Regions from separate parts of the Planococcus donghaensis genome, predicted to be linked through region 1. Evidence: a T-box and tRNA genes for the amino acid it is inferred to sense, from the RefSeq annotation. Region 1 holds a T-box; the other regions hold tRNA genes.
The links. A T-box is a leader RNA that pairs with one kind of tRNA and senses whether it is charged. The one in region 1 lies ahead of leuS (leucine--tRNA ligase), so its partner is inferred to be a tRNA-Leu.
Positions count from the first base shown of each region.

Region 1 (2,184 bases):
TGCATTAGTGAGAGCGCATAAAGCGGATAAAATGGGCAACCTTGTTTACAACAAAACCGCACAAAACTTTAACCCGCTTGCTGCAGCGGCTGGGAAAATTACCATTGCAGAAGTAGAAGAAATCGTGGAAATCGGGGACATTAATCCGAATCACGTTCAAACACCAAGCATTTATGTACAAGGCTTGCTTCAAGCACACCAAGAAAAACGGATCGAACGTCTTACAACACGCACGGTTTAAGAAAGGGTGGAGAAAATCTTGGATAAACAATTAGTCAGAGAGCGCATTGCAAAACGAGCTGAAAAAGAAATCAACGACGGCGATTACGTTAACTTAGGAATCGGTATGCCAACTTTAGTGGCGAATTTTATTTCCGACAATAAAAGTGTTGTTCTTCAATCAGAAAACGGACTTTTAGGAATAGGACCGTATCCAACAGAAGAAAATGTAGACCCGGACTTAATCAATGCAGGCAAAGAAACGGTTACAACGATTCCTGGCTCGGCTTTTTTCACAAGTGCTGAATCATTCGCGATGATCCGCGGGGGACATATTGATGTCGCGATCCTTGGTGGGATGGAAGTAGCTGAAAATGGGGACTTAGCGAACTGGATGATTCCAGGAAAAATGATTAAAGGCATGGGCGGCGCAATGGATTTGGTGCACGGTGCGAAAAAAGTAATCGTTATTATGGATCATGTATCAAAAGACGGTTCTGCCAAAATAAAAAAACAATGTGATTTGCCGCTAACAGGCAAAGGTGTCGTTAACAAAATCATTACAGAACGTGCTGTGATTGAAGTGACAGATGCTGGATTGGTCTTAACAGAAGTCTTTGATGGCTTTACGGTTCAAGATATTATCGATTCAACAGATGCGCCATTAAACACAGAAAACGTTAAAGTCTCTTAAGCTATTGCCAAAAAACGGCGACTCGTCTAAAATAAAGACAATAGGTAATGACAGCGAAGAGGACTAGTAGTTTGCGTATTTTCCACAGAGAGCCGGCGGTTGGTGCAAGTCGGTAAAATGCCCAAACGAACTCACCTTGGAGTCAGTGTATGTGAAACTAAGTAAGATACACCGTTTTCCGCGTTAAGGAGTCAAGTTGAGCGAGCAGTCGCTAATTTGGGTGGTACCGCGGGAAAATCCCGTCCCTTATTTTTTAAGGGGCGGGATTTTTTATTTTGAGGAGGAATTGGAAATGACATTCAAGCACAAACTAGTTGAGAAAAAATGGCAAAAATATTGGCAAGACAACAAAACGTTTAAAATGGTAGACGATTCGTCTAAACCAAAATTTTACGCACTTGATATGTTCCCATATCCATCAGGCGCTGGACTTCACGTGGGTCACCCAGAAGGCTACACGGCGACAGATATTTTAAGCCGTGTTAAACGCATGCAAGGATATAATGTTTTGCATCCAATGGGCTGGGATGCTTTTGGTCTTCCAGCAGAGCAATATGCACTGGATACTGGAAATGATCCAGCTGAATTTACAGCTAAAAACATCGAAACGTTCAAGCGTCAAATTCAAGAGCTTGGATTTTCATATGACTGGGACCGTGAAATTAGCACAACAGATCCGTCTTATTACAAATGGACACAATGGATTTTTATCCAATTGTATAAAAAAGGGCTGGCTTATGTTGACGAAGTAGCGGTTAACTGGTGTCCGGCACTTGGAACAGTTCTTGCAAACGAAGAAGTCATCGATGGCAAATCAGAACGCGGTGGGCATCCGGTTGAGCGTCGTCCAATGCGCCAATGGGTATTGCGCATCACAAATTATGCAGACCGTTTGCTTGAAGATTTAGATGAGTTGGATTGGCCAGAAAGTTTGAAAGACATGCAGCGCAACTGGATCGGCAAATCAGAAGGCGCTGAATTGGAATTCCAAGTAGCAGATACAGAACATTCTTTCCGCGCGTTTACAACACGTCCAGATACAATTTTCGGCGCAACTTATGCGGTGCTTGCGCCAGAACATAAATTAGTAGCTGCAATTACAACTGCAGAACAACAACAAGCTGTTGAACAATACATTGACGATGTGAAAACGAAAAGTGATTTGGAACGCACAGATTTGGCGAAAGACAAATCAGGTGTTTTCACAGGCGCTTATGCAGTAAATCCGGCAAGTGGCGAAAAAATGCCAGTTTGGATTGCTGATTATGTAT
Region 1 is NZ_CP016543.2:1,183,197-1,185,380, forward strand. Features, by position in the region: gene BCM40_RS05950 (CoA transferase subunit A) at 1-241, shown strand, start outside; gene BCM40_RS05955 (3-oxoacid CoA-transferase subunit B) at 260-913, shown strand; T-box leader at 958-1,163, shown strand; gene leuS (leucine--tRNA ligase) at 1,206-2,184, shown strand, end outside.

Region 2 (2,184 bases), 220 kb from region 1:
GGAGGAGCTGAAATGAAGAAAATCTTTACCATGATCATGGTCGCTTTTCTCAGTCTGTCTGCCCTGTCTAGTGTGAGTGCGCATCCACATGACCACGACAAAGGACATCACAAGTACAGCATTGAAAAACAGTTGGCAATAAGCAAAAAAGCAGTTAAAAAGTATCGGAACATCGAAGTTGCACTTGATGAAGGATTTGTCGGCTTAGTTCCCGGAGCATGTGTACCTAATATGGGAATTCACTTAGTCAAACCTAGCCGTATGGATGATGACAAGCTGCGCATTAAAAAACCAGAAATTTTGGTTTATGAACCACTAAAAAATGGTCACTATAAATTGGTAGCAGCTGAATGGTACGTACCTGCAGAATTAACTGATAAAACACCGGTTCTATTCGACCAAAAATTCCAAGGACCAATGGATAACCATGATGGTTCGGCAGGTCAGCATTACGATTTACATGTTTGGTTGTTTAAAACAAATCTAGATGGAATATTTAAACCAGAAAATACACGTGTAAGTTGCAAATACGCTGAGTAAGTCAGACTTTGATCGTTAAGCCGGTGTAGAAGGTATCTTTCTACACCGGCTTTTTATGAATTTTTTCGACTAGTAATCTTTATACAATACATAAGTAAGATGAAAAGATAATACTTTCTGCAGGAAGAACACATTGGTTATATAATTACTAGTTTAGTTGCATTTATTAATATAAACCATTACAAGAAAAAAGCCCTGACGATTAAGTCAGGGCTTTTGCTCTTTACTTGCGGTATACCGGCGGTCGGGGTCGAACCGACACTCCGGTGAAGGAACGGGATTTTGAGTCCCGCGCGTCTGCCAATTCCGCCACGCCGGCAAGTATTGTTTAGCGGACAAGAATTATTATAGCACATCATACTTTTCGCGCCAATACTTTCTAAAAGTATAACTAATTTTATACGTTAAAGTTTAAGGAAAAAGCGGAATAGACAAGAATGACAAAATTTCTATTAGTCTGGTTTAAAGGATCATCCTCTTGTAACTGTTCCCCGCTAAACTATACATATTAATGAGCTTTACTAAATTGCTGTTTCCTTCTTCCTTTCGCCTACTCTACCTTATTCACTTTGGAACTACTTCCTCTTTTGTTCATTGAGGTTCATAAATAGTTTTTTAGAGAACGATTATTAATTAGATAGGGATACAACAAAAAACCCCTTAACTGCGAATATTCACAGTTAAGGGGTTTTGGAAAGAACAGGCAGGTTCTTTCATGATACCGGCGGTCGGGGTCGAACCGACACTCCCGTGAAGGAACGGGATTTTGAGTCCCGCGCGTCTGCCAATTCCGCCACGCCGGCAAATCATTATGGAGGCGGCAACCGGACTCGAACCGGTGATAAGGGTGTTGCAGACCCATGCCTTACCACTTGGCTATGCCGCCAAATAATGGAGCGGAAGACGAGGTTCGAACTCGCGACCTCCACCTTGGCAAGGTGGCGTTCTACCACTGAACTACTTCCGCAATAAAGCTGGGGTACCTGGATTCGAACCAGGGCATGACGGGATCAAAACCCGTTGCCTTACCGCTTGGCTATACCCCATTAATAAAAGATGGGGCGGACGAGGGGAATTGAACCCCCGAGTGCCGGAATCACAATCCGGTGCGTTAACCACTTCGCCACGACCGCCACTTTACTATTTTATAAGTTCACTTAGTTAAATTAAAACATGGGGCGGACGAGGGGAATTGAACCCCCGAGTGCCGGAATCACAATCCGGTGCGTTAACCACTTCGCCACGACCGCCATCATATAAATTTTAAAATTGGCAGGGGCAGTAGGAATCGAACCCACATCGGAGGTTTTGGAGACCTCTGTTCTACCGTTAAACTATGCCCCTAAAAACTGGTGGTGGGGGGCAGATTCGAACTGCCGAACCCGAAGGAGCGGATTTACAGTCCGCCGCGTTTAGCCACTTCGCTACCCCACCTAAAAAATGGTGCCGGAGAAAGGAGTCGAACCCTCGACCTACTGATTACAAGTCAGTTGCTCTACCAACTGAGCTACTCCGGCATGGAGATTGTATTTCTAAAAAAATGGTGGGTCAGGACGGAATCGAACCGCCGACACTTAGAGCTTCAATCTAATGCTCTACCGACTGAGCTACTGACCCACTTTGTTAAGTGAAAATGGCGGTCCC
Region 2 is NZ_CP016543.2:958,987-961,170, reverse strand. Features, by position in the region: gene BCM40_RS04765 (hypothetical protein) at 13-540, shown strand; tRNA gene BCM40_RS04760 (tRNA-Leu) at 776-859, opposite strand; tRNA gene BCM40_RS04755 (tRNA-Leu) at 1,260-1,343, opposite strand; tRNA gene BCM40_RS04750 (tRNA-Cys) at 1,353-1,426, opposite strand; tRNA gene BCM40_RS04745 (tRNA-Gly) at 1,433-1,507, opposite strand; tRNA gene BCM40_RS04740 (tRNA-Gln) at 1,515-1,586, opposite strand; tRNA gene BCM40_RS04735 (tRNA-His) at 1,598-1,673, opposite strand; tRNA gene BCM40_RS04730 (tRNA-His) at 1,715-1,790, opposite strand; tRNA gene BCM40_RS04725 (tRNA-Trp) at 1,811-1,884, opposite strand; tRNA gene BCM40_RS04720 (tRNA-Tyr) at 1,891-1,974, opposite strand; tRNA gene BCM40_RS04715 (tRNA-Thr) at 1,982-2,057, opposite strand; tRNA gene BCM40_RS04710 (tRNA-Phe) at 2,082-2,157, opposite strand; tRNA gene BCM40_RS04705 (tRNA-Asp) at 2,175-2,184, opposite strand, start outside.
Region 2: it encodes a tRNA-Leu, which carries the amino acid that the T-box ahead of leuS (leucine--tRNA ligase) is inferred to sense. The anticodon was not compared.

Region 3 (2,184 bases), 660 kb from region 1:
CGTCAAGGTACCAGTAGTTAGTTGGTACTTGTTCTTCCCTCACAACAGAGTTTTACGATCCGAAAACCTTCGTCACTCACGCGGCGTTGCTCCGTCAGACTTTCGTCCATTGCGGAAGATTCCCTACTGCTGCCTCCCGTAGGAGTCTGGGCCGTGTCTCAGTCCCAGTGTGGCCGATCACCCTCTCAGGTCGGCTACGCATCGTCGCCTTGGTAGGCCATTACCCCACCAACTAGCTAATGCGCCGCGGGCCCATCCTGCAGTGACAGCCGAAACCGTCTTTCCGTGCAGCCTCAGGAGAGGCCGCAAACTATTCGGTATTAGCACCGGTTTCCCGGAGTTATCCCGATCTGCAGGGCAGGTTGCCCACGTGTTACTCACCCGTCCGCCGCTAAACCAGAAGGAGCAAGCTCCTCTGGTTCCGCTCGACTTGCATGTATTAGGCACGCCGCCAGCGTTCGTCCTGAGCCAGGATCAAACTCTCCATTATAGAGTAGTGTTGATTGCTCAATACTGCTGGCGTATCGCCGTCCGAAGACGCACGATTCGCTTTGATCTGCATAACGCTGATCAGTAATTTTTCGTCACGAACACTGAGATAAAAAACAACTTTACTCTGATTGCCCAAGGCAACCTTCGCAAAAGCCGTTCTCGCACCGAGGTGCTCGTGACGTCTTTCGTTGACGTTTTGCTGTTCAGTTTTCAAGGTTCAAGTGTTTTAAAATTATGGAGCGGGTGAAGGGAATCGAACCCTCATCATCAGCTTGGAAGGCTGAGGTTTTACCACTAAACTACACCCGCGTTATTATATAAGGTTAAGATGGCGCGCCCGAGAGGACTCGAACCTCTAACCGCTTGATTCGTAGTCAAGTACTCTATCCAATTGAGCTACGGGCGCATTAGAGATTATATGGTGCGGCCGAGAAGAGTCGAACTTCCACGGGATTTCTCCCACTAGGCCCTCAACCTAGCGCGTCTGCCATTCCGCCACGACCGCTTGAATTAATTTTAGAGACAAATTCTATTATACTGCATCTTCACGTTAATGTCAATGAGAAATTAGAATTTCTAATTCATTGTCGTTTCGGTTTAATAATAATGGCTGGGGTACCTGGATTCGAACCAGGGCATGACGGGATCAAAACCCGTTGCCTTACCGCTTGGCTATACCCCAATAAATGGCGGTCCCGACCGGGATCGAACCGGCGATCTCCTGCGTGACAGGCAGGCATGTTAACCGCTACACCACGGGACCATTTGGTTGCGGGGGCAGGATTTGAACCTGCGACCTTTGGGTTATGAGCCCAACGAGCTACCGAACTGCTCCACCCCGCGACAATATTATAAGAATGTTTTTCTCTCAAAACATCAATTTGTTTTTCTTACAGTTGTTTAACTTATGTACTAGTGTAACACACTTATTATCTAACTATAACTTTTCAGATTAATTGTTTTATAAAAGATGGTGACCCCTACGGGATTCGAACCCGTGTTACCGCCGTGAAAGGGCGGTGTCTTAACCGCTTGACCAAGGGGCCATGAATGGCTCCGAAGGTAGGACTCGAACCTACGACCATCGCATTAACAGTGCGGTGCTCTACCACTGAGCTACTTCGGAATATCGTTTAAGTACTTGTCGACTTTTTCTATTATAAAGAGGTCTGAGAGAATCGTCAATACCTTTTTTATTTTAATTTTACTTTTGTTTTTCTTCCCTCAAAATCTTAAGTTTTCTGCTCATAGAAAAAGGAGACAAACCGTTATAGGTCGCCTCCTTTTCGCGAAAATTATTATTGCGCCACTAGTTTTCCAGAGCAGCGGCCACATCGGTATCTCTCGGTATTCATACGAATCTTGCGCTTATAATTCGTTTCACATGCCACACACTGATAAACATAAGTCTTCTTAGAACGTTGCTTCGCTTTGTTTTCCAACAATGAACAAAAACGTGGTGAGCCCGTTTCTTTTAACAACCTTTTAAAGTCCTGGTCCTGATGCTTATACCCTCTTCCTTCTATATGAAGGTGGTAATGGCAAAGTTCATGTTTAATAATTCCTTCGAGTTCGTTATATCCAAACTTCTCGTAAGACTTTGGATTGATCTCAATATTATGAGAACGCAGCAGATACCGACCACCGGTTGTTCTCAGCCTCGAATTGAAAACACCTGCATGCCGAAACGGC
Region 3 is NZ_CP016543.2:524,487-526,670, reverse strand. Features, by position in the region: rRNA gene BCM40_RS02785 (16S ribosomal RNA) at 1-490, opposite strand, end outside; tRNA gene BCM40_RS02780 (tRNA-Gly) at 728-801, opposite strand; tRNA gene BCM40_RS02775 (tRNA-Arg) at 822-898, opposite strand; tRNA gene BCM40_RS02770 (tRNA-Leu) at 912-997, opposite strand; tRNA gene BCM40_RS02765 (tRNA-Gln) at 1,100-1,174, opposite strand; tRNA gene BCM40_RS02760 (tRNA-Asp) at 1,180-1,255, opposite strand; tRNA gene BCM40_RS02755 (tRNA-Met) at 1,259-1,335, opposite strand; tRNA gene BCM40_RS02750 (tRNA-Glu) at 1,464-1,538, opposite strand; tRNA gene BCM40_RS02745 (tRNA-Asn) at 1,544-1,618, opposite strand; gene BCM40_RS02740 (SprT family protein) at 1,791-2,184, opposite strand, start outside.
Region 3: it encodes a tRNA-Leu, which carries the amino acid that the T-box ahead of leuS (leucine--tRNA ligase) is inferred to sense. The anticodon was not compared.

Region 4 (2,184 bases), 1.1 Mb from region 1:
GAAACCCCCTAACACTTAGCACTCATCGTTTACGGCGTGGACTACCAGGGTATCTAATCCTGTTTGCTCCCCACGCTTTCGCGCCTCAGCGTCAGTTACAGACCAGAAAGTCGCCTTCGCCACTGGTGTTCCTCCACATCTCTACGCATTTCACCGCTACACATGGAATTCCACTTTCCTCTTCTGCACTCAAGTCCTCCAGTTTCCAATGACCCTCCACGGTTGAGCCGTGGGCTTTCACATCAGACTTAAAGGACCGCCTGCGCGCGCTTTACGCCCAATAATTCCGGACAACGCTTGCCACCTACGTATTACCGCGGCTGCTGGCACGTAGTTAGCCGTGGCTTTCTGGTGAGGTACCGTCAAGGTACCAGTAGTTAGTTGGTACTTGTTCTTCCCTCACAACAGAGTTTTACGATCCGAAAACCTTCGTCACTCACGCGGCGTTGCTCCGTCAGACTTTCGTCCATTGCGGAAGATTCCCTACTGCTGCCTCCCGTAGGAGTCTGGGCCGTGTCTCAGTCCCAGTGTGGCCGATCACCCTCTCAGGTCGGCTACGCATCGTCGCCTTGGTAGGCCATTACCCCACCAACTAGCTAATGCGCCGCGGGCCCATCCTGCAGTGACAGCCGAAACCGTCTTTCCGTGCAGCCTCAGGAGAGGCCGCAAACTATTCGGTATTAGCACCGGTTTCCCGGAGTTATCCCGATCTGCAGGGCAGGTTGCCCACGTGTTACTCACCCGTCCGCCGCTAAACCAGAAGGAGCAAGCTCCTCTGGTTCCGCTCGACTTGCATGTATTAGGCACGCCGCCAGCGTTCGTCCTGAGCCAGGATCAAACTCTCCATTATAGAGTAGTGTTGATTGCTCAATACTGCTGGCGTATCGCCGTCCGAAGACGCACGATTCGCTTTGATCTGCATACTGCTGATCAGTAAGTTTTGCGCGGGCCGTTTTGCGCGGCCGTTGCTGTTTGTTGACGTTTTGCTGTTCAGTTTTCAAGGTTCAGTATATCAAGAAAATTATGGTGGAGCCTAGCGGGATCGAACCGCTGACCTCCTGCGTGCAAGGCAGGCGCTCTCCCAGCTGAGCTAAGGCCCCATTGTTTGGTCGGGAAGACAGGATTCGAACCTGCGACCCCTTGGTCCCAAACCAAGTGCTCTACCAAGCTGAGCTACTTCCCGAACTTAGATGCTGAGTTTGTAAAAAAATATGGCGCGCCCGAGAGGACTCGAACCTCTAACCGCTTGATTCGTAGTCAAGTACTCTATCCAATTGAGCTACGGGCGCTTTATGCTATTGTTGTAAATGGTGCCGAGGACCGGAATCGAACCGGTACGGTAGTCACCTACCGCAGGATTTTAAGTCCTGTGCGTCTGCCAGTTCCGCCACCCCGGCTAGGGGTCGAGATTCTGTAAAACATTATGGAGCGGAAGACGAGGTTCGAACTCGCGACCTCCACCTTGGCAAGGTGGCGTTCTACCACTGAACTACTTCCGCAAAAATGGTGCGGGTGAAGGGAGTCGAACCCCCACGCCCGAAGGCGCTAGATCCTAAGTCTAGTGCGTCTGCCAGTTCCGCCACACCCGCGTGGCAATATCAATATTAAAATGGTGAGCCATGAAGGATTCGAACCTTCGACCCTCTGATTAAAAGTCAGATGCTCTACCAGCTGAGCTAATGGCTCGAGAAAGTGGTGCCGGAGAAAGGAGTCGAACCCTCGACCTACTGATTACAAGTCAGTTGCTCTACCAACTGAGCTACTCCGGCGAAAAAATGGTGGAGGATGACGGGATCGAACCGCCGACCCTCTGCTTGTAAGGCAGATGCTCTCCCAGCTGAGCTAATCCTCCGATATGTATTGCCCAGCGACGTCCTACTCTCACAGGGGGAAACCCCCAACTACCATCGGCGCAAAAGAGCTTAACTGCCGTGTTCGGGATGGGAACGGGTGTGGCCTCTTTGCCATCATCACTGGACTATTTGGTTTTGAAAGACAAGATTTATTATACCAGTATACCACTGGTTTTTTCAAGCTTTTTTTCAAAAACTTTTTTCTTATTCTTTCAAAACTGGATAAACGACATTGGAACGGGCAAGTCTTCGTGTACATGGTTTTGGTTAAGTCCTCGATCGATTAGTATTCGTCAGCTGCACATGTCGCCACGCTTCCACCTCGAACCTA
Region 4 is NZ_CP016543.2:112,597-114,780, reverse strand. Features, by position in the region: rRNA gene BCM40_RS00550 (16S ribosomal RNA) at 1-850, opposite strand, end outside; tRNA gene BCM40_RS00545 (tRNA-Ala) at 1,025-1,100, opposite strand; tRNA gene BCM40_RS00540 (tRNA-Pro) at 1,107-1,183, opposite strand; tRNA gene BCM40_RS00535 (tRNA-Arg) at 1,213-1,289, opposite strand; tRNA gene BCM40_RS00530 (tRNA-Leu) at 1,309-1,397, opposite strand; tRNA gene BCM40_RS00525 (tRNA-Gly) at 1,425-1,499, opposite strand; tRNA gene BCM40_RS00520 (tRNA-Leu) at 1,505-1,589, opposite strand; tRNA gene BCM40_RS00515 (tRNA-Lys) at 1,611-1,686, opposite strand; tRNA gene BCM40_RS00510 (tRNA-Thr) at 1,694-1,769, opposite strand; tRNA gene BCM40_RS00505 (tRNA-Val) at 1,777-1,852, opposite strand; rRNA gene rrf (5S ribosomal RNA) at 1,863-1,978, opposite strand; rRNA gene BCM40_RS00495 (23S ribosomal RNA) at 2,117-2,184, opposite strand, start outside.
Region 4: it encodes a tRNA-Leu, which carries the amino acid that the T-box ahead of leuS (leucine--tRNA ligase) is inferred to sense. The anticodon was not compared.